Regions from separate parts of the Paenibacillus diazotrophicus genome, predicted to be linked through region 3. Evidence: riboswitches for the same ligand, from Rfam matches in the RefSeq annotation. Region 3 holds a riboswitch; each other region holds the start of a gene.
What was found. A riboswitch is a leader RNA that binds a small molecule or an ion and turns the genes downstream of it on or off. The one in region 3 is predicted to bind thiamine pyrophosphate.

Region 1 (7,803 bases), on a different contig from region 3:
GGATGATCCTCACAGCAGTTCCTTTGACGCAAACACATTGCTTTTTTCAAATTCCGCTTGTATGCCGGGTGGGAGCAGGCTCTGTAGCTCGTGACGGGTACACCATTTAGAATCTGAGTGCTCTTCGGAGAGTACCACGGAATTCCCATCGGTTCGGCACCAGTAGGTGATGATGACGAGTTGCCTGCCAGGATCCGTCAGAAAGGATGTGGCATATAGAAGGTTCTCTACAGTGACCGTAAGTCCGGTTTCCTCCTCAATCTCCCGCTCCAGCGCAGCCTCCAGGCCCTCCCCGAATTCAATTTTGCCGCCGGGACATTCCCAGCTGCCTGCTCCTACCGAATCTGCGGCTGCCCGCTGTACGAGCAGGATTCTGCCTTGATGCAGAATGACTCCTTTGACCGCAACGATGATGCTTCGTGCATTTCTGGTCATCTAACATATGCGCCTCCTCGTCTTAAAGATGGGTCTTTCCGCGTCATGCCGGATTCATACTTCTCTAAAGTATATCGGCCCTTCACGCCAATAACGACTGTATTTTATGTTTGGACAGCCTGGAAGTGTGGTAAGTAACATAGCGTGAAGTGATTGTATAATTAGTGACGCATAAGCCATCTTAATACGATGTGGTTACTCTAACAAAAGGTACACAGCGAAAGGAGAATGGATCATGCCAGAAAATAAACAGTCTTCCAAAACTTTGCCTCCACAGGTGCAGGACCGGCAGCCCGGTATTGAGAGTGAGATGAATCCGCGCCCGGAATTTGAAACGTCCAGCTACAAGGCGGCAGGTAAACTGCTGGGCAAGGCGGCACTCATTACGGGGGGCGACAGCGGAATAGGACGGGCGGTTGCCGTTCATTTTGCCAAGGAAGGTGCGGATGTGGTCATTTCTTATCTGAATGAGCATTCCGATGCCGAAGAGACCAAACGCCAAGTGGAGCAGGAGGGCCGGAAGTGTATTCTGATTGCCGGTGACATCGGCGTAGAAGCGTTCTGCCAGGATCTGATCAACAAGGCGGTAGAGGGACTGGGCAAGCTGGACATCCTGATCAACAATGCGGCCGAGCAGCATCCGCAGGACAAGATTGAGGATATTACTTCCGAGCAGCTGGAGCGGACGTTCCGTACGAATATTTTCTCCATGTTCTATTTGACCAAAGCAGCCATGCCGCACTTGAAAAAAGGCTCCACGATCATCAATACGACATCGATTACCGCTTATCGCGGCAGCCCGCAGCTGCTGGACTATTCGTCCACGAAAGGCGCGATTCTCAGCTTTACCCGCTCGCTGTCGATGAATCTGGCGGAAAAGGGCATTCGCGTTAATGCTGTAGCCCCGGGACCGATCTGGACACCGCTGATTCCATCTACTTTTGATGCTAAAAAGGTCAGTGAGTTCGGTGGCACTCAGCCTATGCAGCGTCCGGGGCAACCGGAAGAGCTGGCGCCGGCCTATGTCTATCTGGCTTCGGATGATTCATCCTATGTCAGCGGTCAGGTCATGCATGTCAACGGCGGAGAAATTGTCAACGGTTAGAAGCTACTAAGCGGTCAAGCGTGTGCTGGAAAATATAGTTGTAAGAGCAGGCCTATGCGGTCTGCTCTTTTTATTGTACCGGGCAAGATTAAGCTTTCCTGTAAAAGGGATAGCTTTTCTGAGGAATATTATGTTAATATGAACCACGTCAGCAACTGAATATTGCAATTGTCCCTAGGGGTGCCGTAAGGCTGAGACGAACGTGTGGTTCGGACCCTTTGAACCTGATCTGGTTAACACCAGCGTAGGAAAGCGGAGAATGAATGAACTGCAGCGAAGTTGTATCTTTTACACCCGTATTCCTGCGGAAATTTATGACTGCCTCCTATCCCGGGGGCGGTTTTTTTGCGTTACCGTTCAGTTGCCAAAAAGTGAAGCCGGAGGTGCAAAGTGGCTGAAATTCATTTGATATCGGATGGTAAGTTGGACCCCGGGCGGTTTGCCAGCCTTGCAGCAGCTGTATATCCGTACGTGGACTATATTCACCTGCGGGAAAAGCACCGCTCTGCTGTGGAACTGCTGGGTATGGCTGAGCAGCTTCTGCGTGCTGGAATCCCCGCATCCAGACTGGTCATCAATGACCGGCTGGATATTGCGCTGGCCGTCGGTGCAGGTGCTGTCCAGCTGGCCTGGCACAGCTTGCCACCCGCAGCGGCCCGCACGGCTGCCCCCGGCCTCCGGCTGGGGAGGTCGGTACACTCGGCGGCGGAAGCCGCGGAGGCGGGCAGGCAGGGGTCAGACTACTGCCTGTACGGGCATGTCTTCCCTACTGGCTGCAAGCCGGGTCAGCAGGGGCGCGGTTTGCCACTCCTGGAGGAGGTTGTGCGCAGCAGCAGCATTCCGCTGATTGCCATCGGCGGGATTGATAAGGGTAATGCTGATCAAGTAATCAGGCATGGTGCAGCTGGCATTGCGGTCATGTCCGGTATTTGTGGAGCGGAGGACCCTGTGGCCGCTGCCCATGCTTACCGTCTGGCGTTACAGGCGGTGTAGATCTGAGGTTTGGAGGCTTGTAGAGTCATGAACGTGACACGCGAAGGAGGTGAGAGGGCATGAATCTGATCATCAACGGCAAACCCGGAGAGGTTGCTGAAGACTGCCGGACCGTTGCCGATCTGTTAAGCCGGCCCGAATGGAGCTACCGGCTTGTGATCGTGGAACGGAACGGGGAGATTGTCAGCAAGGATCATTATGAGGAAGTGGTGTTATGTGACGGCGACCGGCTGGAGCTGGTGCATTTTGTAGGCGGCGGCTGAAGGCGTTACCGACTTTCTATTATCTAATTCTTAAGTTCAGAAGAATCCAGGAGGCGAGTTCATGTTAGATCCTTTAGTGATTGGTGGCATTAAGTTATCGAGCCGACTGTTCATCGGCACCGGCAAATACAGCCGCAATACGCTGATTCCCGAGGTGGTGTCATCTTCGGGCTCACAGGTGATCACGGTTGCCCTGCGCCGTGTAGACCCGGAGAGCCAGGACAATATTATCAGCCATATTCCTTCCCATATGACCCTGCTTCCAAATACTTCGGGTGCACGCACCGCTGAGGAAGCTGTGCGGATCGCCAGACTGGCCAGAGCTGCAGGCCTCGGCAATTGGGTCAAGATCGAGGTGATCAGTGATCAGAAATATTTGCTTCCGGATAACCTGGAGACCATCCGGGCTACGGAGATACTGGCTGCCGAAGGTTTCGTAGTGCTGCCCTATATGAGCCCTGACCTCTCCGCTGCGCTGCGGATGAAAGCGGCTGGAGCCGCTGCCATTATGCCGCTGGGTTCACCGATCGGTTCTAACCGGGGACTGCGCACCAAAGAGCTGCTGCGTATTCTCATCTCAGAGGTGGATCTTCCGGTGATCGTTGACGCCGGCATTGGCCGCCCGTCCGAAGCGGCTGAGGCGATGGAACTGGGTGCGTCCGCTGTGCTTCTCAACACGGCAATCGCCACCGCCCGTAATCCGCTGCTGATGGCAGAGGCCTTCCGTGAGGCGGTAGCTGCAGGCCGTAAAGCCTATTTGGCTGGACTCGGTCCGGTGGAAGAGACGGCTGTCGCGTCTTCACCTTTAACCGGATTTCTGAAATAACTCACAGGCCAAGCGAAATGGGGGAGTAACATGAGTTTTTATGAAGTGCTGACTCGTCTGGAACAATTGCCTTACGAGAGCTTATGGCAGGAGTACCGGGTAGAGGATGTGAAACGGGTACTTCGCAAAGATCGTCTGGATGAAAAAGACCTGCAGGCCCTGCTGTCTCCGGCTGCAGAAGCTTGTCTGGAGGAGATGGCTGAGCGAGCGCAGCAGTTGACCCGTGCGCATTTTGGACATGTGATGCAGATGTTCACACCGATGTATCTGGCTGATTTCTGTGTGAACCACTGTACGTATTGCAGCTTCAGCTCGATTTATGATTTTCCAAGAAAAAGATTGACTCCTGATGAGGTTAGACAAGAGGCAAAAGCGATCTCCTCCACAGGTCTGCGTCATCTCCTGATTCTGACGGGAGAATCGCGCAGGGAAAGTTCGGCCACATATGTGAAGGAATGCGTGGAGATTCTTCTGGAATATTTCTCATCCGTCAGTATTGAGGTAAATCCGTTGTCTACCGAGGAATATCGGGAGCTTAGGGAAGCGGGAGTAGACGGGTTGACTCTGTATCAGGAGGTCTACCACCAGGAAACCTACCGCAAGCTGCATGTGAAAGGTCCAAAAAGAGTCTACCGCAATCGCCTGGATGCCCCCGAACGGGGGTGTCAGGCCGGTTTCCGCTCCGTCAACATTGGCGCTCTTCTGGGTATGTATGACTGGCGGCAGGAGGCTTTCATGACTGCAATGCACGCACGCTATCTGCAGGACAAGTATCCGGAATGCGAAATCGGCTTATCTGCCCCGCGCTTTCGTCCGTATTTGGGCGAATTCAACCCGGACAGTGACGTTACCGACCGTGCGCTGGTTCAGATAATTTTGGCGTACCGGCTGTTTCTGCCTCGATCCGGCATCACCTTGTCCACCCGGGAGCCAGCTTCCCTGCGGGATCATCTGATCCACCTGGGGATTACCAAAATGTCGGCAGGTGTCTCCACTGAAGTTGGAGGACACACCCAGGATGGCGGAACCCCGCAATTCGAAATCTCGGATGAACGGACTGTGCAAGAGATAACAGACATGCTTCTGGAGAGCGGTCTGCAGCCTGTCTTCAAAGATTGGGACCTGCTGAAGGTGCCGGTGTAACGGACCCATTACGAGTCCGTAACAGCCCGGGTATTGCTGTTAGAGTTAGGACCCTGTAACCCTGATACCCAGCGCACTCGTTCTTCATTTGTTGTCCGTATCATCCGTAGGCTGCCCGCTATCGGTTCCGGCTGACAATTCATCCAGAGACATCTCGAAGCCGGGAGCCATATGGATCAGAAAATATTCCATCTCCGGCATTTCGAGACCGCGCAGCTTGGCCGCCGTCTGTTCTTTGGCGGCTGCGAATTCACGATTGCCTGCAGAGACCTCCCAGACGCATTTCAGATAAGCGTCGAGATGGTCTGCGGCTTTGACATAGCGGAGCAAATGGGCATCCTCGGAGCCGGAGGGACTGTCTTGCGGCTGCAGAAGGGGGGCATAGACAGAGCTAAGCTCCGGCGGAATCATTCCCTTCAGCCGCTCGGCGGCTACCCGCTCCATGTCGCGAAAGCTGGACAGCAGCCGCGGATTGTTGTGCTTGACCGGCGTAGCGATATCGCCGGTGAAGACCTCAGTAGCGTCGTGAAACAGCGCCATTGCAGCTGCGCGGTCGGCATTCAGCGAGCGGGCGAAGCGGGCGTTGCCGATGGAGCACAGCATATGCGCCAGCAGGGCAACCTGGAATGAGTGCTGCGCGACGTTCTCAGGTGCCGTGCTTCGCATGAGGCTCCAGCGCTGAATATACTGAAGCCGGTACAGATAGGCTGAAAAATGGTAATTCAATTTTTACGTAACCCCTTTCATGCGTGGTTTAATATGTTATGATAAAACTAATTGTAACAGAGTTTGGACAACCGCGAACGCATGGAGAGGAGCTGGACTGAAGATGCAGCATTTTGAAGACAGCGTATATAATCTGATCGTAGAAACCTCAACAAATCTGCCGGGTGATGTGCGCCGGGCAGTAGCTAAGGGACGTGCTCTGGAGGACCGGGCAACCCGCTCCGGCCTCGCGCTCACCACCATTGCGCAGAATATTGGCATGGCGGAGCTCCAGGTATCTCCGATCTGTCAGGATACAGGGATGCCGACTTTTATCATTCATACTCCTGTGGGTGTGAATCAGATCGAGATGAAGAAGGACATCCATAACGCCATTATCCGGGCGACGAAGAATGGCAAGCTGCGCCCCAATTCCGTAGATTCGCTGACGGGTGAGAATAGCGGGGATAATCTGGGAGCAGGCACTCCGGTGATTCACTTTGAACAGTGGGAAGAAGAGGGCGTGGAAGTGCGGCTGATTCTGAAGGGCGGGGGCTGCGAGAATAAGAATATTCAGTACAGCCTGCCTGCGGAACTGGAGGGACTTGGCAAAGCCGGCCGCGATCTCGACGGCATCCGTAAATGCATTCTGCATTCGGTATATCAGGCACAGGGACAGGGCTGTAGTGCCGGTTTCATCGGAGTCGGCATTGGCGGAGACCGTACCACCGGGTATGAGCTTGCCAAGAAACAGCTGTTCCGCAAGGTAGAGGATGTGAATCCCAATCAGGATCTAGCCAAGCTTGAAGACTATATTATGGAGAATGCCAACAAACTGGGTATCGGCACGATGGGATTTGGCGGTGAAGTTACACTGCTGGGCTGCAAGATAGGTGTTATGAACCGGCTGCCGGCCAGTTTTTTCGTCTCCGTGGCTTATAACTGCTGGGCGTTCCGCCGTCAGGGGATTCTCGTGGATCCGGCTGCCGGAACGATTCAGGAATGGCTCTATGAGAGCGGCACAGGAATCTCTGTGGATACGGAAGATAGCACCGAACCGGCTTCTGTGCTTGAGGTGGCGGGCGCCGCTGCTGGCGGTACCGACTCTGGTGTTGTTCCAGAGGATGCGACGATTTCTGCAGCACCTGCGATGCTCCCGGCTGATGAACCAACAGCGGCAGGGGAGCCAGCGGCAGCCGCCGGGGAATCCCGCGAGGTGCGGCTTACAACGCCGGTCACGGAGGAAGATATCCGTAGTCTTCGGGTGGGTGATGTAGTCATTCTGTCAGGAGAGATGCACACCGGGCGTGATGCATTGCATAAGTACCTGATGGACCATGATGCACCGGTAGATCTGAACGGGGCAGTAATCTATCACTGCGGCCCCGTTATGCTGAAGGACGATGAAGGCTGGCACGTGAAGGCGGCAGGCCCGACTACCAGCATCCGTGAAGAACCGTATCAAGGCGAGATTATGCGGAAATTCGGAATCCGCGCCGTGATAGGCAAGGGCGGCATGGGTCCCAAGACACTCCAAGCGCTGCAGGAGCATGGTGGCGTCTATCTCAATGCCATCGGCGGCGCGGCACAGTATTACGCGGAGTGTATCAAGAAGGTGAACAGTGTAGATTTCATGGAATTCGGAATTCCTGAGGCCATGTGGCATTTGCAGGTGGAGGGCTTCGCCGCCATTGTGACGATGGACGCGCATGGCAACAGTCTGCATGCAGATGTGGAAAAGGATTCTGCAGCCAAGCTTGCTCAGTTCAGGGAACCTGTCTTTAAATAAGCGATGCCAATAAGATTAGATATCATTTTCCTCAAGCCTTCTTCCATTTCTAAGTGGGGGAGGCTTTTTTATATGCAAGAAGGTAGACTACACCCCTCCACTTTCTGCTGTTCTCGCTGTATCCCTCTGTTAAACAGTGTATATCGCCTGTGAAGCCTTAGCACGTACACTCAAGCACCCAATTTATTATTCTTGACAACGCATACATAGACATGGTAATTTTTATGAGGGAAACCGGTTTCCCCACTGCACCATCGTTTTGCAAGTAATGGAAGAGTGTTCACAAGCAGTACGGTTCGATATGCGCTCATATGAGAGGGAGATGAGGAATGAAACGCAAGCTATGGCTTATTCCGGCATTAATCACGTCTATTGTTCTGTCCATTACGGCTAACTTGTTTGTGCTGCCATCCGCACGGGTTGAAGCAGCGAGCATTGGTACGGTTACTGAGAATGACACGATCTATCAGATCATGGTTGACCGCTTTAATGATGGGGATACCACCAATAATGCCACTGGTGCCGCAATCCGTTACGGAGAAAC
Region 2 (7,803 bases), on a different contig from region 3:
TCAAGATGGTGCTGGGTGCAGCCATGCTGGTTTTGTTCGTCGTGACCTATCGTCAGCTCTATTGGGTTACCGGCAGAGGATTTACCCTGTGGCTGGCGGTGCAGATGCTGATTATTGTGATTTTGAGTGTAGCTTATACGCCGTATGATCTGTTTATGGGCTTCTTCACGTCAAATTTCATCGGCTGGTATACAGATAAAAAGCATTTTAAAGTCGCTTATACCGCTTTTGCTGCCATGGTGATTATCCCGTTAATTATGGCTACCTGGAGGATGGCTGTGGGGGATCTGCTGTTCCTGTACCCTTTTATGATTATTATGCTGGTCACTCCATTTGGCATTCGCTCGCTGTACCGCAAGAGAATGCTCGAAAAAGAGCTGGATCAGGCCAATGAGGTCATCAAGGAGCTGGTCAAACGTGAGGAACGGATGCGGATTGCCCGGGATCTGCACGATACGCTGGGGCATACGCTGTCCCTGATCACCCTTAAGAGTCAACTGGTGGAAAAGCTTGCGGCCAAGGATACCGGTCGTACCCAGGCTGAAGCGAGAGAGATCCAGCGGATTTCACGCGCGGCGCTGCGGCAGGTTCGTGAGCTGGTGTCAGAGATGCGTGCCATATCCGTAGCCGAAGAGCTGGCTGAAGTGGGAGAGATGCTGCGCACTGCGGAGATTACCCTCGAGATCGAGGGAGATACTGTGCTGGAGGGTGTGTCCGACCTGACGCAGAATATTCTGAGTCTCTGCATCAAGGAAGCGGTGACCAATATCGTGAAGCACAGTGAAGCGGACTGGTGCCGCATTGCCATTAGCATGACAGAGGGAGATGTCCAGATTACCATTGAGGATAATGGAGTCGGTCTGCACAGCGAGGATCACACAGGCCGTGGGCGGAGCGAAGGTAACGGGATCAAAGGGATGGCCGAACGGCTGTCGCTGATTGATGGATCGCTTACGCTTCGCTCAGGAGCAGAGCGGGGGGCTGTCTTAACGGCAGTCGTCCCGAGAGTAGTCAAGGAGAGAAAGGATGGAGTGACCGCATGATACGGATCGTGATTGCTGAGGATCAGCGTCTGCTGCGCGGAGCCATGGCTTCGCTGCTGGATCTGGAGGACGATATTGAAGTGGTTGGGGAAGCCGGAGACGGAGCAGAGGCGCTTGCAGTAATCGAACGGCTTCAGCCGGATGTATGCCTGATGGATATAGAGATGCCATATAAAAGCGGGCTGGAGGTAGCAGAAACTCTGAAAGCTAAGGGCTCTGCCACCAAAATCATTATCCTGACCACCTTTGCCCGTCCGGGGTATTTTGAGCGGGGTGTAAAGGCCGGGATTCAAGGTTATCTGCTGAAGGACGAGCCGGTGGATAAGCTGGCGGATGCGATCCGCCGCGTGATGGGCGGCCACCGGGAGGTGTCTCCCGAGCTGGTCTTCGGCAGCCTGCGGGAGGAGAACCCGCTGTCTTCCCGGGAACAGGAGATCCTGAAGCTGGCAGGTGCCGGCCAGAGTGCGGGGGGAATTGCCGCTACGCTTCACCTTTCCTATGGGACCGTCCGCAATTACATATCGGAAATTCTGAACAAGCTGGAAGTGAAGAGCCGGATCGAAGCCGTGCGGTTGGCAGAAGAGAAAGGCTGGATTTAGCAGGAATTTTAACGGTACACATACGAATAGGCCCGGTCCCTTGTCATAGAGGCCCGGGCTTATTTGCTGCAGTTGTGTAAAGACAGCTACTGCATTTCAAGAGGGTTGACCGCAAGCAGATCCGATACGCTGCGGTGGAAAACGACGGGTATGCTGCGATGGAATGCGGGCCGGAACGCTTCTTTACCGGGCAGACCTGGCCTGCTCCTCGCGCATCCACTCCGACAGCTCGCGTCTGAGCTGCAGAAATTCGGGAGAATCGGTGATTTCTCCGCGCCGCGGACGCGGGAAGGGGACATCGATGGTATGCAGAACGGAACCGGGACGTCCGGAAAATACGTAGATGCGGCTGGAGAGAAGGAGTGCTTCCTCGATATTATGGGTAATAAATAGGACGGAACGGCGGTTCTCCTCCCATAGCTCCAGCAGCCAGCGCTGCATCTGCTCGCGGGTGAGCGCATCCAGCGCGCTGAACGGCTCATCTAGGAGCATCAGCTCTTGCGGTGCGAGCAGCGCCCGCAGGAAGGCCGCCCGTTGCTGCATACCGCCTGATAGCATATGTGGGTAGGCACGTTCAAACCCGCCCAGGCCGACCTTACCCAGCCAGTGGCGGGCAACCGTCCGCGCTTCGGCCTTCGGTTCGCCTTTCAGTTCACCGGCGAGCAGGACGTTGTCCTCAATGGTCCGCCACGGGAATAACGCAGGCTGCTGGGGCATGTAGCTGATCTCACCGCGTTGACCGGTGACGTTCTTGCCGCTCATGCTTACCGTTCCGGCACCCGGCAGCTCCAGGCCGCCGATGATATGGAACAGGGTGCTTTTACCACAGCCTGAAGGGCCGACAATGGAGACGAATTCCTGCGGCTCAACGGTTAGTGATACATTGTCGAGTACGCGGGTCTCCCGGCCGCGGTGGAAGTAGGACTTGGATACGCCTCTTACGTCCAGCGCAGGAGGGAGGGCTGGAGCTTCGGACATGTGCCCGAAGGGAACCTGTTCCCGGGTGTTCAAGTTTGGATGCCCTGCTGTCAAATCATTCATCCCCTTTCCGGGAAGTGTAAGTATCAGGAGGTCTTGCGCGGCTTCCAGCGTACCAGCCATTTCTCGAGAAGTGCGATCAGCGCAAACAGCACCAGACTAAGAAGAACAATAATTACAATGGCGACGAACATCCGGTCTGTGCGGTAGGAGGCCTTCTGAAGCAGCATGTAGTAGCCGATGCCCTTGTCTGCGCCGATCCACTCGGCGACTACAGCGCCCATTACTGCGTAGGTTGCGGAGATTTTAAGACCAGAGAACAGAGCTGGCAGAGAACCGGGAAGCTCCAGCTTCGAGAAGATTTGCCACTTGCTGGCCCCGGCCATTTTCATATAGTTCATCATGATCCGGTCGCTTTGGGCCAGCCCGCCCATGGCGGCGACGGCAACCGGGAAGAAGCAGACGAGAGTGATAAGTACGATTTTGGGCAGTAGTCCGAACCCGAACCAGATAATCAGCAGCGGCCCCAGAGCGATGGAGGGCACGTTCTGGCTGAGAATCAGCAGCGGGTACAGTGCTCTTCTTAGCCAGGGCACCAAATGCAGCAGCAGAGCGACAATGAGGCCAACGCCTGTGCCGATCGGGAAGCCGATCAAGGTCAGCCGCAGCGTAGCGGCCGTATGTGCCCAAATGCCTGAAGCATTTCCCCGGGATTCGCGCGCGATATCGCCGGGGCTTGGCAGCATCCAGGAAGGGACGTGAAGTACGGAAACCGCCAATTGCCATACGCCCAGAAAAAAGATGACCGCCACAAGGGGCGGCCAGATTTGGTTCCAGTACGATCTCACGGCCGGTACTTTTCCGTCAGCTTGTCCATGCTGATTCCGCTGGGGTTATGAGCAATCTTGATTTGCGAGATGACGCTGGGGCTGCCCGATGCGATCAGCGCTTCATGCATTTGGCGCACCACTTCAAGCAATTCGCTGAGTTCGCCCTCCATTGTCGTTTCCAGCGGATTCACCTGGTGCTTGACGCCCGATTGCTGAATGACCTCTATAGCCTTATCCACATAAGGAATGGAATCCTCGTTATTCGGAGTTTTCGGAATGACTTGAATACTAAGCAGGGTGTTTGCCATCTCAATCAGATCCTTTCGGGTTTTGTATCGTGAACTTTGCAAGGTTAATATATATTACTTGCTCTCCGGCAGATAATCATTCGTGAACGCCGAAGCAGCATCCAGCGGCTTGTCCAGCAGCTTCAGGCCGTACATCCAGTCGGCGTATTTCTGCCAGACCTCGGCTTTCTGCTCTCCCCATCTGGAGGCGTCGTCCGTATATTTCGGGCTAAGCCACTTCTGGCTGGCCAGGACGAGCTTAGGGTCCAGATCCGGCACAGCTTTGGAGAGGATGGCGGCAGCTTCTTCCGGCTTGTCGATCGCATATTGATAGCCTTTGGAGGTAGCAGCAAGGAAAGCCTTCACCAGCTCCGGATGCTCAGCAATTTCCTTCTCGCTGGTCGTCAGCACCGGGGTGTAATAATCCAGCTGAGGCGCGTAATCCTTCAAATACAGCATATCCAGCGGCTCACCGCGCAGTTCAGCTTCAATACCGGTCCAGGCATAGAATATCCAGGCAAAATCGATGTCACGTTTTACGGCGGTGAAGAAATCGGCTTCTCCGATATTGACCAGCTTCACTTTTTTGACATCGCCGCCTTCAGGGTCCATGATCGCCTTCATGGCAGCTTCCTCAGCCGGAGAGCCCCAGCCGCCGTAAGTTTTGCCTTCGAAATCCTTTGGTGTCTTGATATTGCGGTCCTTCGGAGCGGCAAACCCCGAGGTGTTATGCTGGATGATAGCGGCGATCGAGACGAGCGGCACATCCTGCAGGCGGGCCAAGGTGAACGCCTCCTGGGCACTGATGCCAAAAGCAGCTTCGCCCGAGGTAACCATCGTGTCGGCTCCCGCTGCACCCGGCTGTACAATTTCTACATCCAGGCCTTCCTCCTTGTAATAACCCAGCTCCTTGGCAGCATAGAGGCCGGTATGGTTAGTATTCGGCGTCCAGTCCAGGGCGACCTTGATCTTGGTCAGTTCCTTTGGCGCGTCCGTTTCTGCAGCGGTTGCGGTTGCTTCCGGTGCGGCGTTGCTGTCTCCAGAGGGTGCAGTGCTATTTCCGCCGGAGTTGGTTGTATTGCTGCCGCACCCGGCCATGATGATAACCAATATGCAGCTGATGCAGAGCATTAGTGCTTTTTTGACTCCCATTGCTATTCTTCTCTCCTTCCAGCTACCCAGTCTTCTTAATTCTGATGATGTCCATACCAAAAAAAGCGCCCCGAAGATCGGGACGCCAGCAATTGCGTTAGGTGGCCGCTTAGCCGAAGTGGCTGAATGCGGGTGATGATTCCTACGCTGGCATTATCCAGATCAGGTATAAGGGTCAGTATCTTTAACGGGATACACTCTCAGCCAGCCAATTCCAGCCCCCCTGGTACTATGAAGTTATGGGTGTTGCTGTGTTCTTACGCTGTATTATAGCGGTCCCCTTCGGGGTTGTCCAGTACCAGCCCCAGATTCTGGCGGACTGCCAAACCTCACCAGACAGTGGACTTTCCAAATTGTATATATTAAAATTGATACTTTACAATTCTGTTCTAATAAAGGAGTGACTCTTATGCACACTGATCAGCAAAATGCCGGAGAACGGCTGAAGGTGCTAGCGGAACAGTTGGCGGAGGAGGTCACTATACGTCAGTATGAGCGGCAGCCCGAGCTGCAGCACAGGTTCGGCCCTTCCGGAATGGCAAGAACCAAGCAGGATTCACTCTATCATTTACGGTATCTGGCGCAAAGTGTGGCGCTGGACAGTCCGCTTTTATTCATTAATTATATTATCTGGCTTAAGGTGCTGCTCGCACAGTACAAAATTACGGCTGAGGATCTGCAGATCAATCTGGGACTGATGAAGGAAGCTGTAGCTTCACAGGTAGAGACGCCGGAAAAAGAGCTGATTCTGAGCTATCTTGATATAGGAATCCACCATGCGCTAGAAGAGCAGAACCTGCCGCCCTTTCTTCAACCGGAGAAACCCTATTTCCGGGAGGCCGAAAGGTACCTGAAGCTGCTGCTGGACGGCGAACGCCGTAAGGCTTCAGAATTTGTGCTGGGGCTCCATGATGAGGGCGTGCCTATCCGTGATCTATATCTGCATATTTTTCAGAGCAGCCAGTATGAGATTGGCCGTCTATGGCAGCTGGGTCACATTACTGTCGCTCAGGAGCACTACTGTACAGCCTGTACCCAGAGTATCATTTCCCAGCTTTATCCGCGTTGGATTCAGGCGCAGGAAGGGAAGAAGACTCTGGTTGCGGTCGGAGTCGGCCAGGAGCTGCATGAGATCGGACTGCGGATGCTGGCGGATTTCTTCGAAATGGAGGGCTGGAACACCTTTTATCTGGGCTCCAACATGCCTGCAGAAGGCCTGATCCGGTATCTGAAGGAACAGCCTGCCGACCTGCTGGCCATCTCCATCACCATGACTTTTCATGTATCGGAGGTTCAGCGTCTGATAGCTTCCATCCGTACACATGCGGAACTGAATCCCATCAAGATTATGGTTGGCGGAATGCCCTTTAATATAGACAGAGAGTTATGGCAAAAAGTCGGTGCTGACGGCTATGCCCCTGATGCCAAGGGGGCGCTGGAAATAGCGGGGCGTCTTATTCCTGATGCGTGACTCCGGGAGAATTGACATAGAAGGCGGGAGAAGGAAATGACCGACCATGAGCAAGAGATCCGGAAACTGAGAGAGACGATTGAGAAGCTCTCTAACCAGGTGATCCAGGGACAGCAAAGAGAAGAACAAGCCCTGGCTGAATTTTCTGCGATGAACAATGAATTAATTACGATGCACCGGTTGCTCACCAAGAATAGTGCCAGCCTTAAGGCCATGAAGGAAGAGGCGGAACGGGCCAACCGGGCAAAAAGCCTGTTTCTCGCTACAGTAAGCCACGAGATTCGTACGCCGATGAACGGAATTGTGGGGATGACTGAGCTTCTGGAGGCTGAGAGCCCGACGGATGAGCAGCGGATTCATCTGGAGGTCATCCGGGAATCGGCACAATACCTGCTCCAGATGATCAATAATCTGCTGGATATCTCCAAGATTGAAGCCAGCAAAATGGAGCTGCAAAAGGCTCCGCTGAGCATACGCAATCTGCTTGAACATGCGGCAAGTCTCCTCTCTCCTGCTGCAGTGAAGCGCGGAAACACTCTGAAATGGCAGGTTGCAAGCAGTGTTGAGAGTACACTGAATGGAGACTCGTCCAAGATTCTTCAGGTGCTCATTAATTTGCTGGGGAATAGCATTAAGTTCACACAGGACGGAGTGGTGGAGGTACGTGTAGGGCTGGCTGAAGAGGATGGCAAGCATCAGCGGCTGTGCTTCGAAGTCAGGGACGAGGGCATTGGCATCCCGCTGAAGGCTCAAGCCGGGCTGTTCCGGCCGTATTCGCAAGTCAGCCAAGAGTCGGAGATGGCAGTGGAGGGAACGGGGTTGGGGTTGTCGATCTGCAAGTCGATGGTGGAGCTGATGGGAGGTGCGATCACGGTAGATAGTGCGCCTGGCCAAGGATCAACCTTCCGGTTTGAGATAGCGCTGGGCAAGACCGCCCGGCTGCAGGACAACCTGAATGCCGCTGAGGTTCTCCTGCCGGAGGCCCGCTTCAGTACAATGCCGGTGCTGGTTGCTGAAGACAATGGACTGAACAGCACACTCCTGCTGCTGCAGCTGAAAAAATTGGGCATTACCAATGTGGAACTGGCCAATAATGGGAATCAGGCTATAGAAGCATGGCAGAAGAGAGACTTCGGGCTTATCCTCATGGACAGCAGGCTGCCGGGCATGAATGGCGGCGAGGCGGTCCGGAGAATCCGCCAGCTGGAATCCACGGGAACAAGGATGAGAATTCCCATTATTGGTGTGACCGGGGATGGATCAGAAGAGAGCCGGGAAGCGTTTTTCCATGCGGGGCTGGATGACTGGGCCGTGAAGCCGCTGAATCTGGATAAGCTGAAGCAGCTTCTGGACAGATGGTTCGGGCCCAAGCCCTATATTCCGGTATTGAATCGGGATACAGTGTCCGGCATCCGGGAAATGGACGGGGAGGAAGAGCCGCAG
Region 3 (7,803 bases):
TTTAAGAGAATCTGAAAAATTCCTGTTTTTATGAAAAAGGCCTCTTGCCTATGCGGCAAGGGGCGGATCAATCAGCATAAATTCAAGGCGGTGGACGGAGGGTAGTACGAATGTAGACAGCTACTCCGACAAAATCCGTTTCTGACCCTCCAACGCGCGGATCGGGGCAATGTTCTGGGTGAATTCAAGGGTGCCCATGTAACGGCCCGCTTCGTCACGTACTGCGAAATAACGGATGTAGATAAATTTATCCTTTATGGCAATCCAGAAATCCTCGGCGTCTTTGCGGCCTGCCTTGAAATCCTCCAGCAGCTTCTCAACGACATGCACGCTTTGCGGCGGATGGCAGTTCTGCACCGTGCGGCCAATAACAGCCTTAGTGCGGGCGAAGATCCGTTCTTTGCCATGGGAGAAGTAACGAACGACATCATTTTCATCGATAAATGTCAGATCAACAGGCAGATGATTCAGCACGGTTTCCAGCTGATGCAGAGACAACAGGCCCGTCTCGAAGCGGATAAAGCCTTGAGGTGATAAGCCTTCTTTTCCATCTTCTGTGCCTTGCGCAACTGCCCCCTCCGGCTCTGCAGCACGCTCAGGAATCCACTCCCGCTCCGGCGCAGTCAGGCAGAAGCCAATTTCATCGCTTTCGCGGGCGATTTTGACCCATTCATCTTCAGTCAGTTTATCAAGCGCCATCGGCAGCAAAATATTTTCTTCCTTAAAGATCATTTCATTTACTTCCTGGATAATGTTCGTAAGCAGAGCTCCAACCTCTGCCGCTTCCCCGTTGTACGCACTGAGCGCAGCCTTGGCTTGTTTGATCATGCCGCGGATCCCATCATCCACTCCCCACATCACTTTGGTTGGGCCATAAATACCGTATTTCTCAAGGTAAGGGAACAGCAGATTTTCTTTGCGGCTGTAGTGCTTGTCGAGATCAAGCAGCAGGCTCAGATCCTCCAGCAGCTTGAAGATCATCTCTTCGCTGTCGTTTCTTTGGAATTTATCGGCATGCAGCTGCATACGGAAGTTCACCAGCCGTTCAATCTCACGGTTCTCCAGCTTGAAGGTGTGGACGGGATGTCCCGGCTGTTCCTCCGGCTTGGCAGAACGGTGAATTTCCTGGATCGATCCTTTGAAAATGGCCGTGTGCACAGAGCACAGGCGCTGTACCTCAGTTACAGGAATCCCTTCCTCCGTCATCAGGGAATGCTCCATCGCAGAAATTTCCTCTACCGTGACATCACCTACCGCTTCTGCAAAACGCGCCTTGACTTCCTCTACACTTTTACCGGCATGCAGCTCCTTAATAATCTCCTTAAGCATGGCTTGGCGGCGTGTCTGCTGAGGAATATCCATTTCACGGTTGTTAATCAGTTCACTCATCGTTCTCTCTCCTTCTCCATTCCATCTGTTAATCTCAGCACTCTATTCAATAATCTCGAAGCCATGGCTCTGAAATGCCAGCCGGACGGTTTCGCGATCCATTTTCTTCATTGTGATTCCTTTCGACAAGGTCATGAACCGGCCCGCCGTCTGCAGCATGCCAGGCTTAGTTATATCGCGGAAACCCAGCTCAACCATAATGTCTATGGCTTCCGGATAACGGCTGACCAGCTCGAATATGGACTCATCCATGTTAAGGTGTTTGCTCATTGCACTCTCCTCCTGCAGCTTGGCATTCTACCAATTGATAACCTTTCTCAACAACAGCTTAGCATAGGGCACAGGGCCGAAGAGTGATTGCAGTCACTAAATTTTAAAGTAGTTGTAGAAGGACAAAGATAATTCATAACGTGAAGCGGATAACCTCTTATCTTCAGAAAAAAAGCTGTCCCCTTACGCCTCGCAGCGCGGGAACAGCCTTATGTGGTCCGGCTTGGGTTATAGCATTTTGCTTAGCCTGGACGAATTACGGATATCATGCGAAATACGCATACTGCAGAATTTGGGCCCGCACATGGAACAGAAGTGCGCTGTTTTGGCACCCTCGGCTGGAAGAGTCTCATCATGGTACTCCAGCGCCCGCTCCGGGTCCAGCGAAAGGTGGAACTGGTCACGCCAGCGGAACTCGAACCGCGCCTTCGACAGGGCATTGTCCCGATCCTGCGCACCTGGATGGCCTTTGGCCAGATCTGCAGCATGTGCGGCGATTTTGTAGGTAACGACTCCTTCGCGTACATCATTTTTGTTAGGCAATCCCAGGTGTTCCTTAGGCGTGACGTAGCACAGCATCGCTGTCCCGAACCAGCCGATCATCGCCGCACCAATCGCAGAAGTAATATGGTCATAACCTGGTGCAATATCCGTGGTTAAAGGACCCAGTGTATAAAAAGGGGCTTCTTGGCAGAGCTCCAGCTGCTTATCCATATTCTCCTTGATCTTGTGCATTGGCACATGTCCCGGACCTTCGACCATTACCTGAACATCGTGTTTCCAGGCGATGGCTGTCAACTCTCCAAGCGTCTCCAGTTCAGCGAACTGTGCCTCGTCATTGGCATCGGCAATGGAGCCCGGACGCAGTCCGTCCCCCAGGGAGAAGGCCACATCATAAGTCTTCATAATCTCGCAAATCTCTTCAAAATGTGTATATAAAAAGTTCTCTTGTTGATGTGCAAGGCACCAGGCCGCCATAATAGAGCCGCCACGTGAGACAATTCCGGTCGTTCTTCCGGCAGTAAGCGGAATATAACGCTTCAGCACCCCGGCATGAATGGTGAAGTAATCCACACCCTGCTCCGCCTGTTCGATCAGCGTGTCCCGGTACAACTCCCAGGTCAGATCCTCGGCGATTCCTTTTACTTTCTCCAGTGCCTGATAAATGGGTACGGTGCCGATCGGTACCGGTGAATTGCGGATAATCCATTCGCGGGTGGCATGAATTTTCGCACCGGTAGATAGATCCATAATCGTATCCGCACCCCAGCGGGTAGCCCATCTCATCTTCTCCACTTCCTCTTCAATGGAAGAAGAGACAGCGGAATTCCCGATGTTCGCGTTGATCTTAACCAGGAAGTTACGGCCTATGATCATTGGTTCACTCTCGGGATGGTTGATATTGGCCGGGATAATCGCGCGGCCGGCAGCGACCTCATCCCTTACAAATTCAGGCCGTGTATTCTCCCGAATCGCGATATACTCCATTTCCGGTGTAATCATCCCCAGCCGTGCATAGTGGAGCTGGGTGACATTACAGCCCTTACGTGCTCTTAAGGGATTCCGCCGCAAGCCGGTGAACCCTTCCGCCGACGTTCCGTCTGCAGCCAATCCGTAATCTCCAGGTTGAACGGCTCTCCCGGCGTATTCCTCTGAATCCCCACGTTCCACAATCCAGCTTAAGCGGTGCGCCGGCAGGCCCTTACGTACATCGGTCTGTGCAGCAGCATCCGTGTAAATCCCACTAGTATCATAGACACGCAGCGGCTCATTATCCTCTTCCCCCGCAACCCCTTCGGTACGGCTGAGACGGATCTCACGCATCGGAACCTGAATATCCGGGCGCGAGCCCTCTACATACACCTTACGGCTTGCGGGGAATCCCGAAAGATCGACTTGTTCCTTTTTTGATGAATCTGACATTCTTATCTCCTCCTCAACGCTCTGTGAGCCATTTTAGATAAGATCAGCACGCAGCAAAAAGCCGCTCCACCTGGAGCGGCTTTATTCACGAACAGCCAATAAGGCTGTGCTCAAAAAAGGTCCGGCTCCACTTTCCTACGCTGGTATGATCCAGATCAGGTTCAAGGGTCCGGGAATTCAATTTCCCCGTCTCAGCCCATTCAGGCTCCCCTAGTGGGTATCTATCTAATTAAATACAATCTACGCTAGCAGGTATTTATTGTCAACCAAAAATTCGCTTAGTCCGCTCCGTTACTTATCCAGCGTTTCGCTCCAATCATGCACCATAGTGCCTTCCAGATACTTCTCAGCATCCATAGCGGCCATACAGCCGGTTCCTGCAGCCGAAATCGCCTGCCGGTAACGCGTATCCTGAACATCCCCACAAGCGAATACGCCTGGAATGTTAGTTTCTGTTGTTCCTGGATTCACCACGATGTAGCCGTTGGCATCTGTAGTAATCTGACCGCCGAGGAATGCCGTATTCGGTGTGTGGCCGATAGCAACAAATACGCCATCTGCTTCCACGAGCTCCTCAAGACCCGTATCATTATTGCGGACCGTTAGTCCCTTCACCCCGGTATCCCCGACGGTAACTTCAAGCGGCGTGCGGTTCAGTGCCCAGGCCACCTTGCTGTTCTCACGCGCCCTGTCCTGCATAATCTTCGAGGCGCGCAGCTCCGGACGGCGGTGGACCAGGGTTACGCTGGAAGCGAATCGAGTGAGAAAGCTGGCTTCCTCCATCGCGGAGTCGCCGCCGCCGACCACAACAATCTTTTTGCCGCGGAAGAAGAATCCATCGCAGGTTGCACAGGTACTAACCCCGCGTCCGACATTCTCCTGCTCTCCCGGTATGCCGAGGTACCTTGCGGAAGCACCGGTTGATATAATCACCGACTCTGCTTCCAGCACACCCAGTCCATCTACGGTTACTTTGAAGGGGCGCTGCGAGAAATCCACAGCATCCACCCAGCCGTTCTTAAATTGAGCCCCAAAGCGTTCAGCCTGCTTACGCATGTTATCCATCAGATCCGGACCTAAAATACCTTCTGGAAAACCTGGAAAGTTCTCTACCTCTGTCGTCGTAGTCAATTGTCCTCCTGGCTGCAATCCTTCAATAACAAGGGGGCTGAGGTTGGCACGTGCCAGATAAATCGCAGCAGTCAATCCTGCCGGACCTGTTCCGATTACAATTGTTTTGTACATTAGCAAGTCCTCCTTAGGGTCAGATATTTTCCGTAAATGGCGGCAAAACGTCTGCTGCCGCCCCATCCTGCGTTAACCCGCATGCTTGATCAATACGCCGGGCATACCGGCTTACCGTCGAGACGGAAACGCCGTAGCGCTGGGCAGCCTCACGGTAGGTAACCGGATGACCATGCAGTTTGGCGGTTAAATACTCCAGAGCTGCACACCAGCCCTCCGCATGCCGGAACAAAGGAACATCCGGGTAGAGGCGGGCTATGAAATGCTTCCAGAGGAGCTCGGCATCCTTCTTCTGCGCAGTATCAAATCTGCGGTCCTGCACAGCAGCCATATGATCCAAAATCCGTTGCCAGTCCTCTTTCCACTCTGGCGGTCCTTTATGGCCTGACACAACAGAGTCCTGCACAGCCCTCTGGATTCCGCCTTCCTCCGAACTGCCGCCGATCAGACGCTGCAGACTGAGAAGCGCAGCCTCCTGAAGCGGTTCTTGCTCCGATACTGTCTTCAATACTTCAGACATTTCATCATCTTCAATCCAGTGGAGCGCTTCGGTCACCTGAAGCTTCGTATTGGCATCACCATAACGCAGCGCCCAGAAGAATGATGCACGCAGCAACGGATTATTCTGCAGTTCCTCAGTGAAGCTGTCCGTATTGTTCTTCCACTGCTTCAACTGTTCCTGAAAGGGCAGCTGATAATTATAGCTTATCTGAGACAGTTGCCGGCCCTCTGCTTGTGCCAGCTGCATCTGGGACAGGAAAAATTTCGGAACTGCTGATTCCGGGTCCAGTCTGGCGGCCATTTGCCAGCAGCGTATAGCCTCATTATGGAGCCCGCTGTTGCTGGCCGCGGCCGCGCAATAATGGTATAAACCGGCATCACCGCCGACCTCTTCATCCTTCAGCAGACGGCGAAAATGTCCGTATGCTGTTTTGTGCTTGCCCAATATGCCCATCGTAGTTGCCATTTTGAATACATGCTCCTGATGAAAAGGCACAGTCGCTTCAAGCATACGCACCAAGCCTGCAAGTTGGTCCTGATCGCCGGCATATTGCAGAAATATAGCCATATTGCAGAGTGCATGCAGGTTACCCGGGTCCTGCTTCAGCACTTCGCCAAGGCATTCCTTGGCTTTGGCGAAGCGGCCCATATAAAAATAGGCAAGAGCCAGATTGTTATGTGCCGCCAGGAAGTCCGGGATGTTCTGGACAATCTCTTCAAGCAGCTTGACCGCTTGCGGAAATTTCCCTTCCTCCAAAAGACTCCGGGCTCTGTCATGCTCCACCACACCCTCCCGACTGCGGATCCGGACTAGCGGAGCGGGACGGTTCAGCTCATACTGCAGCAGTTCCATCAGCTCTTCGGACTCGGCCAGGAACTCACCGCTTGCATCCTCCTGAAGATAGGTGACCAGACTGCGTTCCGCCTCTTCAAAGCTTTCCATATTCGCATAGTTATTAGCCATATAGAAGTGGCATTCTGTCATAGAGGGGTCAATTTCCTCCAGAACATGAGTCAAGATTTCATTAGACGCCTCGTACTTCCCCATCTCCGATAATATACCCGCCATATTACAATGATTCACCGGGTTTTCCGGCTCATATTCAACAGCTTTGCTAAAATTCTTCAATGCCTTATCATATTGAAAGCGGTCCAATGACCGTACGGCTCTTTCAAAGAAAAAATTGGCATCCAGAGTGACGGGAATTACGTTAGCATTCACCGCATTATTCTCTGAAGTTCTATCAATCATGGAAGCAAGGCACCTCCCTTTGTAAGCTTCCTTATCCACACAAAAATAGGAGAGCGGCAGCAAACGCCTGCCCGGGCTCCCACCTCAGTGCCGTCGTTTCCATTTTTGGTCCCGACTGTCTTCACACAGTATAACACATGTGACAGGGGGATTCTCAAGATTGGAAGGAGCTCACCAGGAGGAAAAAGCCTCAAACAAAAAAACGCAGGAATTAAATCCCCGCGTCTCTGAACAGCTTATCAATTGAACCGCCTTCAATAATAATGCGTGTAGCTTCAGCCAGCATAGGTGCTACTGAAAGTACAGTGAACCGGCTGGAATGATCATCCGGCAACGCAATGGAATCGGTAACGACAATTTCTTCTATATTGGGATGAACCATACGGCTTAGAGCATCTCCTGAAAAGAGTCCATGGGTGGCACACACGATACTGTTCTTCGCCCCCCGCTCCTTCAGGCCTTCCACCACATTTACAATCGTGGTCCCCGTATCGATCAGATCTTCAATAATGATAGGCGTCCGTCCTTCTACATCTCCAATCACATGCGTAATCACGGATTCGTTGTGAGCCGGGCGCTTCTTGATCATGATAGCAAATGGTGAATCCAGACGGCTGGCCAGCTTCTCTGCCATGGAGGCACGTCCTGCATCTGGAGACACAACAACCAGGTCGGACAAGCCTTTAACCTTCAGATATCCGCTGATCAGATCAAGGGCTGTCAAGTGATCTACCGGAATGTTGAAAAACCCCTGAATAGCCGCCGCATGCAGGTCAATGGTGATTACGCGCGTTGCCCCTGCGGTTGTAAGCACATCCGCCACCATCTTGGCTGATATCGGCTCGCGCGGCGCAGACTTGCGCTCCTGTCTGGCGTAACCGTAGTAAGGTACAATAATATTAACCGTTCTTGCTGATGCCCGCTTAGCTGCATCGATCATGACAAGCAGCTCTACGAACAGCTCATTAATAGGATGAGCGAGGGATTGCACCAAAAATACGTCACAGTTCCGGATGCTCTCTTCATAATGCACATAAATTTCGCCGCTCTTGAAGCGGGTCAGCTTAATCTGGCCCAGCGGTGCGCCCAGACGCTCCGCAATATCAGCGGCCAGCTTCGGATTCGACGAACCGGAAAAAATACGTAATTGATGATGATGCATAGTACCCTCCTGGGGATCAAAATTTATAGTTCAAACGGAACCAATGTACGAACACGATTCT
Region 4 (7,803 bases), on a different contig from region 3:
AGCAGCAATAGGATAGTCAGACTAAGTTTTTTCATAAATAGATTAACCCCTCTCGTATCATTCTCTGTATGTACCGGCTGTTCACCGGCAAGTTGAATAGTAACACCGTCAAGTCAGTGGAGTCAATACCTTTTTCCGATAATAAACATCGGAATTATATTGTAAGCGTTATAACCCTACAATTCACTTTCTGAAGGCACTCATATAGGGATAGCTTGCCCAAAACTTATTAATCTCCCCAGAAGAATCAGAAACAAAAAAATCTCCGCAGCACCTGAATGCTGAACGGAGATTGTCAGATCTAATCCTGACTGTACTTCCAGAATTTAACCATGCATCATTTCTGGTTGCACTTTTGACTTTGAACCGTCTTTCCCACCTCTGCGCCCTCTCCGTAGGAGCAACCCCAATACAGCACCTCCGAGAGCAACAAAGATCATAATGTGAAAAGTATCGTCGAACCCTTTGGCCAGAACAGTCTGTGTAGCCAGCTTCAAAGCATCGGGCGAAGCTTGGGCCGCGTCCTTGCCGGCTGCACCTGCAGCCTTTTGCATTTCGGCGCCCCGTGCTGCCGCTCTTGAGGTCAAGATCGTTACAAGTGTAGATACAGCCAGTGAGTTGATTACCTGTTGCATGGAGTTAGTCAAAGAGGTAACCCGGTTAACCAAATGACTTGGGGCCTTGTTGAGCAGATGTGTATTCATAGGCATTACCATCATACCCATGCCTGCACCGCACATGATCAGCGGCAGAATCAAATCTCTGCTCTGCGTGGTGAGGTCCACATGAGAATACTGGAACAAAGCACCCGAGACAAGGCTAAGTCCGCAGACCACCAGCCAGCGAACTCCAATCTTGTCGAACAAAATCCCGGCAATGGGCATCATAAGGCCGGAAGCGATCGCCTGGGGCAGCAGGGTAAGACCGGTATCGAATGCCCCGAAGCCGCGGGCCTGCTGCAGAAACTGGGGGAGCAGGAACAACGCACCATACAAACCGAACTGTGCGATCCACTGTACAAATATACCTGTGCTGAAATCAAGCGAGCGCAGAATACGCAGCTCCAGCAGAGGTGTATCCGAACGGAGCTCAGCAATGACAAAAGCAATTAACGCTGCCGTACCCAGTAATAGGCCGATCAGTGTTTTGTCCGATGTCCAGCTATCCGCTCCCTGGCTTACCCCGTAAGAAAGAGAAGCAAATGCAAGCGGCCCAAGAATCATCCCAAGCTTATCCATACCCGGAACCTGGCTGCGTTCCGATTGCGGCAGCTTACGTGAACCGATGAGAAGACAGATGATTCCGATAGGAATATTAATCAGAAAGATCCAGCGCCAGGAATGATATTCCACCAGCCAGCCGGATAGGACCGGACCGATTGCCGGAGCGAACAGTACAGGAATGCCCATAATTCCCATGACTACGCCTACCTTACTCTTGGGAGCCAGCTTATAGACATAGGCCATGCCGACCGGGAGCACACATCCTCCTCCCAGACCTTGCAGGACCCGGAACGCTATCAACCACTCTGCACGGCTAGGTGTTGCACAGAGGATAGAACCGATAGTGAATACAATAACCGCAGTCAGAAAAACAGTCTTAGAACCGAATCGGTCAGACAACCACCCGGATAACGGGATTACTGAGGCCTGAGCCAGCATGTAGCCGGTCACAATCCATTGCAAAGTATTTAAATCTGTATTGAAATCCTTAACCAGAGTGGACAAAGCTACATTCATAGCAGTACTGTCGAGCACCACCATGAATACACCGGCAATAATAGCCAGCAGTGGAACCAGAATGCTTGACAGACGAAAATCGGCATCCGATTTCAGCGATTGCTCCATTCTCTATCTCCTCCTGAATTGAACTGCGAAGGGGAATTCATTGACCGCAACGCAGCATAATTTATATAATGTATATTGAAACGGACAATTGTCCGGTATCGCATTTTTTAGTCTACGGACAATTGTCCGCTCTGTCAATGTAGTTCTCACGTTTTCTGTAAATTTATGCTGAATTTCTGAAAGGAGTCTGCTATGAACCCGAGAGAACCCGCCAGCAGCCCGTCCTCAAATCCAACAGTTCAAACCAATCCATCATCCTCCCGGAACTATCAGGATCCATATGTACAGCGTATTCTTGAAGCCGCCCGAGAGCTTTTTAGAGATAATGGTCTCGAAGCAGTCAGCATGTACAGCATCGCCAAGCGGGCAGGAATGGGTCAGGGGTCGCTCTACCGCAGATTTACGGATAAAGGTGAAATTTGCTCTGCCCTGCTCTCCACCAATTCTGAACAATTTCTTGCAAGTCTGGAGCACGAGCTTCAAGTCCCGGCTGGATCAGACAGCTCCATTGAGGGGCTGCGGAGGAGTATCGAACAGGTCGTGGATTTCATAGACCAGCATGCCGAACTGCTCCAGATGATCAAGTCTGAGTTTACCGGCAAAAAACAGCTTACCCAGTTTGAGCATCCGATTTTCCAGCGGCTGAATGCTGTGATGGCCGAGCGGCTGCAGCGGCTCGCTGATGATGGCAAGCTGATAACCATTGATCCCCATTTTGCTGCAACTTCATTGATCGCAGTCCTCAGTCCTGATCTCTACCTCTATCAACAGAAGCTTCACGGGTCCGGCAAAAAAGAGATTACCGAGGGAATTCTGACCCTCTTCGTAACCGGGCTGCAGCGGTGCTGAGTACTATTTCTTTTGACAACATTCTGGAATATGCTATATTAGTTAGCAATTGCGAATATTATATTAACCTGCTATTTCACTAGGGGAGTCTATGACTGAGACGAAGCTTTAAGCTTCGGACCCTTGGAACCTGATCTGGATCATACCAGCGGAGGGAAGTGGAACAGAAACGATCTGCGGTACTGCTCCTTGCCTACTGCCGAACCTTTCAGACCCATTTGCCTCCTCTGGAGACGGATGGGTCTTTATTGTGTTTCCATCCCATTCAGATCGTTACAAATCCGGCTGCAAATGCGTGTACAAGAAAGGAGGCTTATACATACCAAGATGATATCTATCCGTAACCTGTCCTATTCCTACTCTGCTTCACCGCAGTCTACGGTATTCAGCGAACTCTCAATGAATGTCAGGCGGGGCGAATTCATTTCCATAGTCGGTGCCAGCGGCTGCGGGAAAAGCACCCTGTTCAAGATCATTGCCGGATTGCTTCAGCATACGGAAGGTGAATTGAAAATTCACGGAATGACGTCTAATGATCCTTCATCTAGACTAGGCCAGGTCGCTTATATGCCTCAGCAGGATCTGCTGCTGCCCTGGAGAACCGTGATGGACAACTGCCTGCTCCCCTGGGAGCTTAAGCGAAAAGGCAGCAAATCAGAAGCCATAAAGGAGATCCGTGAGATGCTAGACCGGTTTGGACTTAAAGGTAAAGAGCGGCTCTACCCGCAGGAGCTGTCCGGCGGGATGCGTCAGCGTGTAGCTATGCTGCGCACCCTTGCTGCCGGAAATGAGCTGATGCTGCTGGATGAGCCTTTTGGAGCCTTGGATGCCATTACCAAACGCGAGTTACACCGCTGGCTCCTGGAATTATGGGGCAGTCTGCAACAAACCGTTCTGTTCATTACCCACGATCTGGAGGAGGCACTGCTGCTCAGTGACCGGATCTATCTAATGAATGGAATTAGCGGCGGTGTACAGGAATTCAGGGTGGAAATGCCGCGTCCCAGACACTACCGTATGAATTATGAACCGCAATTTGTTGCTTTGCGGGAGGAATTAGAGCGGAGGCTGCATGAGACGCGCTAGTATCAGAACCCTTGTGAGTGATTATGTTCCTTTTGCCGTGCTAGTCCTCGTGACACTTACCGGCTGGGAGAGTGCTGCCCGGTTGAAGCTGATTCCGGCTTTCATTCTCCCTGCACCAACAGCCATATGGGCCGCGCTTGTGGAGCAGAGACTGCTGCTCTTCGGTCAGCATCTACCCGCTACTCTGGAGGAGGTTCTGCTTGGTTTTGTTCTGTCGGCCACCTGCGGGATGCTGCTGGGGACGGGTATGCACATGTTCACTCCACTTGAAAAAGCACTATACCCCTTGCTGGTGATCAGTCAGACCGTTCCACTGATTGCACTGTCGCCCATTTTTATTATGTGGTTTGGCTATACCATGTGGAGCAAGGTAGCGGTAGTATTCCTTACCGCCTTCTTCCCGGTAGTTATAGGTACCTTTGATGGTCTGCGCAAAAGTGGTGCTGTGTACAAAGAACTGCTGCTCACACTAGGTGCCACCCGCTGGCAGATTCTGCGTAAGATCCAGATTCCGCCTGCACTGCCCTCTTTGTTCTCCGGACTTAAGCTCTCTATGGTCTACTGCGTCATTGGTGCGACGATCGGGGAATGGCTGGGCGGAAGCCGGGGGCTCGGGTATTTCAGCCGGCGGATGGCGGGGAATCTGCAGAGTGCGGAAATGTTCGCCGCTGTATTTCTTTTATCCGCACTCGGAATCGTTCTATTTCTATTTATTGTGCTGCTCGAAAAAATTATTGTGCAGAAAAGAGGCATTCATCAATGAAACTAATGCATACTGAACAACCCTTTCGAAAAAGGTCCCTTCCTTTGCTTCCATTATTGCTGCTTCTATGCCTGGGAGTTGCGGTAGCCGGCTGCGGAAATAGCAGTACTAAGGAACCTGACAGTTCTGCAGCTGCAGATCATAGCGGGACCCCCCACAAGCTGACGATTATGCTCGACTGGTATCCGAATGCTGTCCACTCCTTCCTGTACGCTGCCCAGCAGAAGGGCTATTTTGCCGACGAAGGTCTTACTGTGGATATTCAGATGCCCGCAGACAGCAATGATGCTCTCAAGCTTGTAGCCGCAGGCAAAGTTGACCTGGCCCTAAGCTACCAGCCGCAGGTGCTGATGGCACGGGGTGAGCAGATTCCGGTGAAGTCCGTTGCTGCGATCGTCCGGCATCCGCTTAATCATCTGATGGTTCCTGCGGACAGCGGGATCAAGAGTCCTAAAGACCTGGCAGGCAAAACTGCCGGATACTCCTCTATCCCTCTCTATGAAGCAATGCTGAAAACAATGATCCAAAGCGATGGCGGGGATCCTGGCGCAGTAAACATAACTGATGTTGGCTTTGACCTGATTCCTGCCCTTTCTACCGGACGTGTAGATGGAATTATAGGAGGATTCATTAACCACGAGGAGCTGATTCTGGAACAGGAAGGCCATCCGGTTATTTCACTGGATCCAAAGGATTACGGTGTACCCGATTACTATGAGCTAGTCCTGGTTGCTAGTGACCTGGGTCTGCAGAATTCGGAAGGTTACATTCAGAAGTTCATCCATGCAGCACGTAAAGGACAACAATTCGTGGCAGACCACCCGCAAGAGGCGCTTGATCTTCTGCTGGCTCACGAAGATGCTACGGCTCCACTCGACAAAAGCATTGAGTCCAAAAGCCTGAATCTGTTGCTGCCCCTGATGGACGCCGGGAATGAGCCGTTTGGCTATCAGGACCCTGCATCGTGGGAAAAGGTACAGAACTGGCTGAGTGATAACGGTCTACTAAATGGTAAGGTGAAGACCGGAGAAGCTTTTATTAACTTGTGATGGGGAATTTAAGGAAGGATCACTCAAATATATTTTAGGAGGAATCATCATGTCTTTTTTATCCAAGGTGCGGGACAGCAATCCGCTAGTGCACAACATTACGAATATTGTGGTCGCGAACTTTAGCGCGAACGGGCTGCTTGCACTGGGGGCTTCCCCTTTTATGGCGGATGCACATGAAGAAGTCGCAGATATTGCCGCTATGTCGGGAGCTGTGGTGCTGAATATCGGCACCCTTAATGATTATGCCATTGATTCGATGCTGCTTGCCGGTAAGGCGGCTAATCTGCATAACGTGCCGGTCGTGCTAGACCCTGTGGGTGCCGGGGCTACCGCTTACCGTACCAGTGTTACCCATAAGCTGGTCAACCATATGCAGATTACCGCACTGCGCGGCAATGTCGCTGAAGTGGCCCATGTTGTAGGCGAGAGTTGGAGCATTAAAGGGGTGGATGCCGGAAGCGGAGATGGTGATGTGGCAGCACTTGCTGTAAAAGCTGCGCTGAAGCTTAAATGTGTGGTGATTATCACCGGTAAAGAGGATGTCATCACGAATGGCGTTACCACCTATGTAGTCAGTAACGGACATCCTGTTTTGACCAAGGTTACCGGCACCGGCTGCCTGCTCAGTGCAGTCGTTGGTGCATTCCTGGCAGCAAGTGGCGGAGCTTGGCTGGAAGCAGCGGTAGAAGCCCTGTCCTTCTATGGAGTTGCTGCCGAAATCGCAGCGGACCGGACGCGCCAGCAGGGAATTGGCAGCTTCCAGATCGAGTTCCTGAATCAATTGGCTCTCGTTACACCTGAAGTATACGCAGAGCGCTCCCGTGTACAGCAACTGGAACAACGATAACTGCTTAACCAAAGGAGAACCCGTAATGACAGAGTCTACAGGAAAAAAAGTATTCAAGGCATTAACCATTGCCGGTTCCGACTCCGGAGGCGGAGCTGGTATTCAGGCCGATCTGAAAACCTTTCAGGAGCTGGGGGTATACGGCATGTCCGCCCTTACCGCAGTAACTGCACAGAACACCTTAGGTGTACAAGGTGTATATCCTCTTGAAGTGGATGCCGTTGCTACCCAGCTTGATTCCATCGGAACCGATCTTAGACCGGATGCCGTCAAAACCGGCATGTTGTTCAGCAGCGGAATCATCCGTGTGGTAGCAGGCAAGGTCCGGCACTATGGCTGGGATCATCTGGTCGTTGATCCGGTCATGGTCGCCAAAGGCGGTTCCCCCCTGCTTCAGCAGGAAGCCGTGCAGGCTTTGATTACCCATCTGCTGCCATTGTCCTTGGCTGCAACACCGAATATCCCTGAAGCCGAAATCCTGACAGGAATGAGGATATCCGGCATGACTGACCGTGAAACAGCAGCCAGAATTATTCATGCCATGGGACCGCGATATGTGGTCCTTAAGGGCGGTCATGATGAAGATAATCACATGGTGACTGACCTTATCTATGATGGAGTGAAGTTCACTTATCTGGAAAGTCCGCGTATTGCAACGCACCATACCCATGGAACTGGCTGTACCTATTCAGCTGCCCTCACGTCCGGGCTAGCGCAAGGGCTTCCGTTCTCAGAGGCAATCCGTACGGCCAAGGATTTTATCCATGCAGCCATTGAAGACGGCTTGAATATAGGCTTGGGACACGGTCCGACGAATCACTTCGCCTACCAGAACAGACTGAGGGGGAAACGCTGATGCAGCGGATGGACAGTGAGCGGATGCGCAGAATGCTGAAGCTGTATTTCATTATGGGTAGTGTAAACTGCCGGAAAGATCCATTGGAAACACTCACTGAAGCGATTGACGGTGGGATAACCTTGTTCCAGTATCGGGAAAAAGGCAGCTCAGCTATCACAGGCCAAGCATATGTTGAGCTTGCCCGGCAGCTCCAGCGGTGCTGCCGGGAATACCAGGTACCCTTTATCGTGAACGATGATATTGAGCTGGCGATTGCCCTGGATGCGGACGGTGTTCATGTCGGGCAGGAGGATGCGCCGGCACGTTCTATCCGTGAGCGGCTGGGAGCACACAAAATCATCGGCGTCTCCGCCCACACCCTTGAAGAAGCTCAACAGGCCATTGCAGACGGAGCCGATTATCTGGGTGTCGGACCGGTCTATCCTACCTCATCCAAGGATGATGCTGAGGCGGTCCAGGGAACCGCTGTGATAGAGAAGCTGCGCCGAAGCGGACTTACC

Region 1: another riboswitch for thiamine pyrophosphate. It lies ahead of ACAN54_RS29650 (thiamine phosphate synthase); the one in region 3 lies ahead of thiC (phosphomethylpyrimidine synthase ThiC).
Region 2: another riboswitch for thiamine pyrophosphate. It lies ahead of ACAN54_RS17990 (ABC transporter substrate-binding protein); the one in region 3 lies ahead of thiC (phosphomethylpyrimidine synthase ThiC).
Region 4: another riboswitch for thiamine pyrophosphate. It lies ahead of ACAN54_RS04635 (ABC transporter ATP-binding protein); the one in region 3 lies ahead of thiC (phosphomethylpyrimidine synthase ThiC).

The regions. Positions count from the first base shown of each region.
Region 1 is NZ_JBGJZN010000017.1:2,262-10,064, reverse strand. Features, by position in the region: gene ACAN54_RS29660 (NUDIX hydrolase) at 10-435, opposite strand; gene ACAN54_RS29655 (SDR family oxidoreductase) at 671-1,540, shown strand; TPP riboswitch at 1,707-1,808, shown strand; gene ACAN54_RS29650 (thiamine phosphate synthase) at 1,931-2,533, shown strand; gene thiS (sulfur carrier protein ThiS) at 2,593-2,796, shown strand; gene ACAN54_RS29640 (thiazole synthase) at 2,858-3,622, shown strand; gene thiH (2-iminoacetate synthase ThiH) at 3,653-4,765, shown strand; gene yfbR (5'-deoxynucleotidase) at 4,850-5,491, opposite strand; gene ACAN54_RS29625 (fumarate hydratase) at 5,595-7,259, shown strand; partial or broken gene ACAN54_RS29620 (alpha-amylase family glycosyl hydrolase) at 7,589-7,803, shown strand, end outside.
Region 2 is NZ_JBGJZN010000004.1:246,834-254,636, forward strand. Features, by position in the region: gene ACAN54_RS17965 (sensor histidine kinase) at 1-1,043, shown strand, start outside; gene ACAN54_RS17970 (response regulator transcription factor) at 1,040-1,642, shown strand; gene ACAN54_RS17975 (ABC transporter ATP-binding protein) at 1,826-2,620, opposite strand; gene ACAN54_RS17980 (ABC transporter permease) at 2,707-3,468, opposite strand; gene ACAN54_RS17985 (thiamine-binding protein) at 3,465-3,758, opposite strand; gene ACAN54_RS17990 (ABC transporter substrate-binding protein) at 3,813-4,889, opposite strand; TPP riboswitch at 5,012-5,124, opposite strand; gene ACAN54_RS17995 (cobalamin-dependent protein) at 5,299-6,360, shown strand; gene ACAN54_RS18000 (ATP-binding protein) at 6,397-7,803, shown strand, end outside.
Region 3 is NZ_JBGJZN010000011.1:22,162-29,964, reverse strand. Features, by position in the region: gene ACAN54_RS27745 (DUF438 domain-containing protein) at 121-1,389, opposite strand; gene ACAN54_RS27740 (DUF1858 domain-containing protein) at 1,432-1,659, opposite strand; gene thiC (phosphomethylpyrimidine synthase ThiC) at 1,888-3,582, opposite strand; TPP riboswitch at 3,698-3,804, opposite strand; gene trxB (thioredoxin-disulfide reductase) at 3,874-4,827, opposite strand; gene ACAN54_RS27725 (tetratricopeptide repeat protein) at 4,847-6,580, opposite strand; gene ACAN54_RS27720 (ribose-phosphate diphosphokinase) at 6,792-7,742, opposite strand; gene hisJ (histidinol-phosphatase HisJ) at 7,766-7,803, opposite strand, start outside.
Region 4 is NZ_JBGJZN010000001.1:1,029,600-1,037,402, forward strand. Features, by position in the region: gene ACAN54_RS04620 (amino acid ABC transporter substrate-binding protein) at 1-35, opposite strand, end outside; gene ACAN54_RS04625 (DHA2 family efflux MFS transporter permease subunit) at 327-1,847, opposite strand; gene ACAN54_RS04630 (TetR/AcrR family transcriptional regulator) at 2,040-2,696, shown strand; TPP riboswitch at 2,768-2,870, shown strand; gene ACAN54_RS04635 (ABC transporter ATP-binding protein) at 3,024-3,782, shown strand; gene ACAN54_RS04640 (ABC transporter permease) at 3,796-4,545, shown strand; gene ACAN54_RS04645 (ABC transporter substrate-binding protein) at 4,551-5,594, shown strand; gene thiM (hydroxyethylthiazole kinase) at 5,644-6,444, shown strand; gene thiD (bifunctional hydroxymethylpyrimidine kinase/phosphomethylpyrimidine kinase) at 6,470-7,300, shown strand; gene thiE (thiamine phosphate synthase) at 7,300-7,803, shown strand, end outside.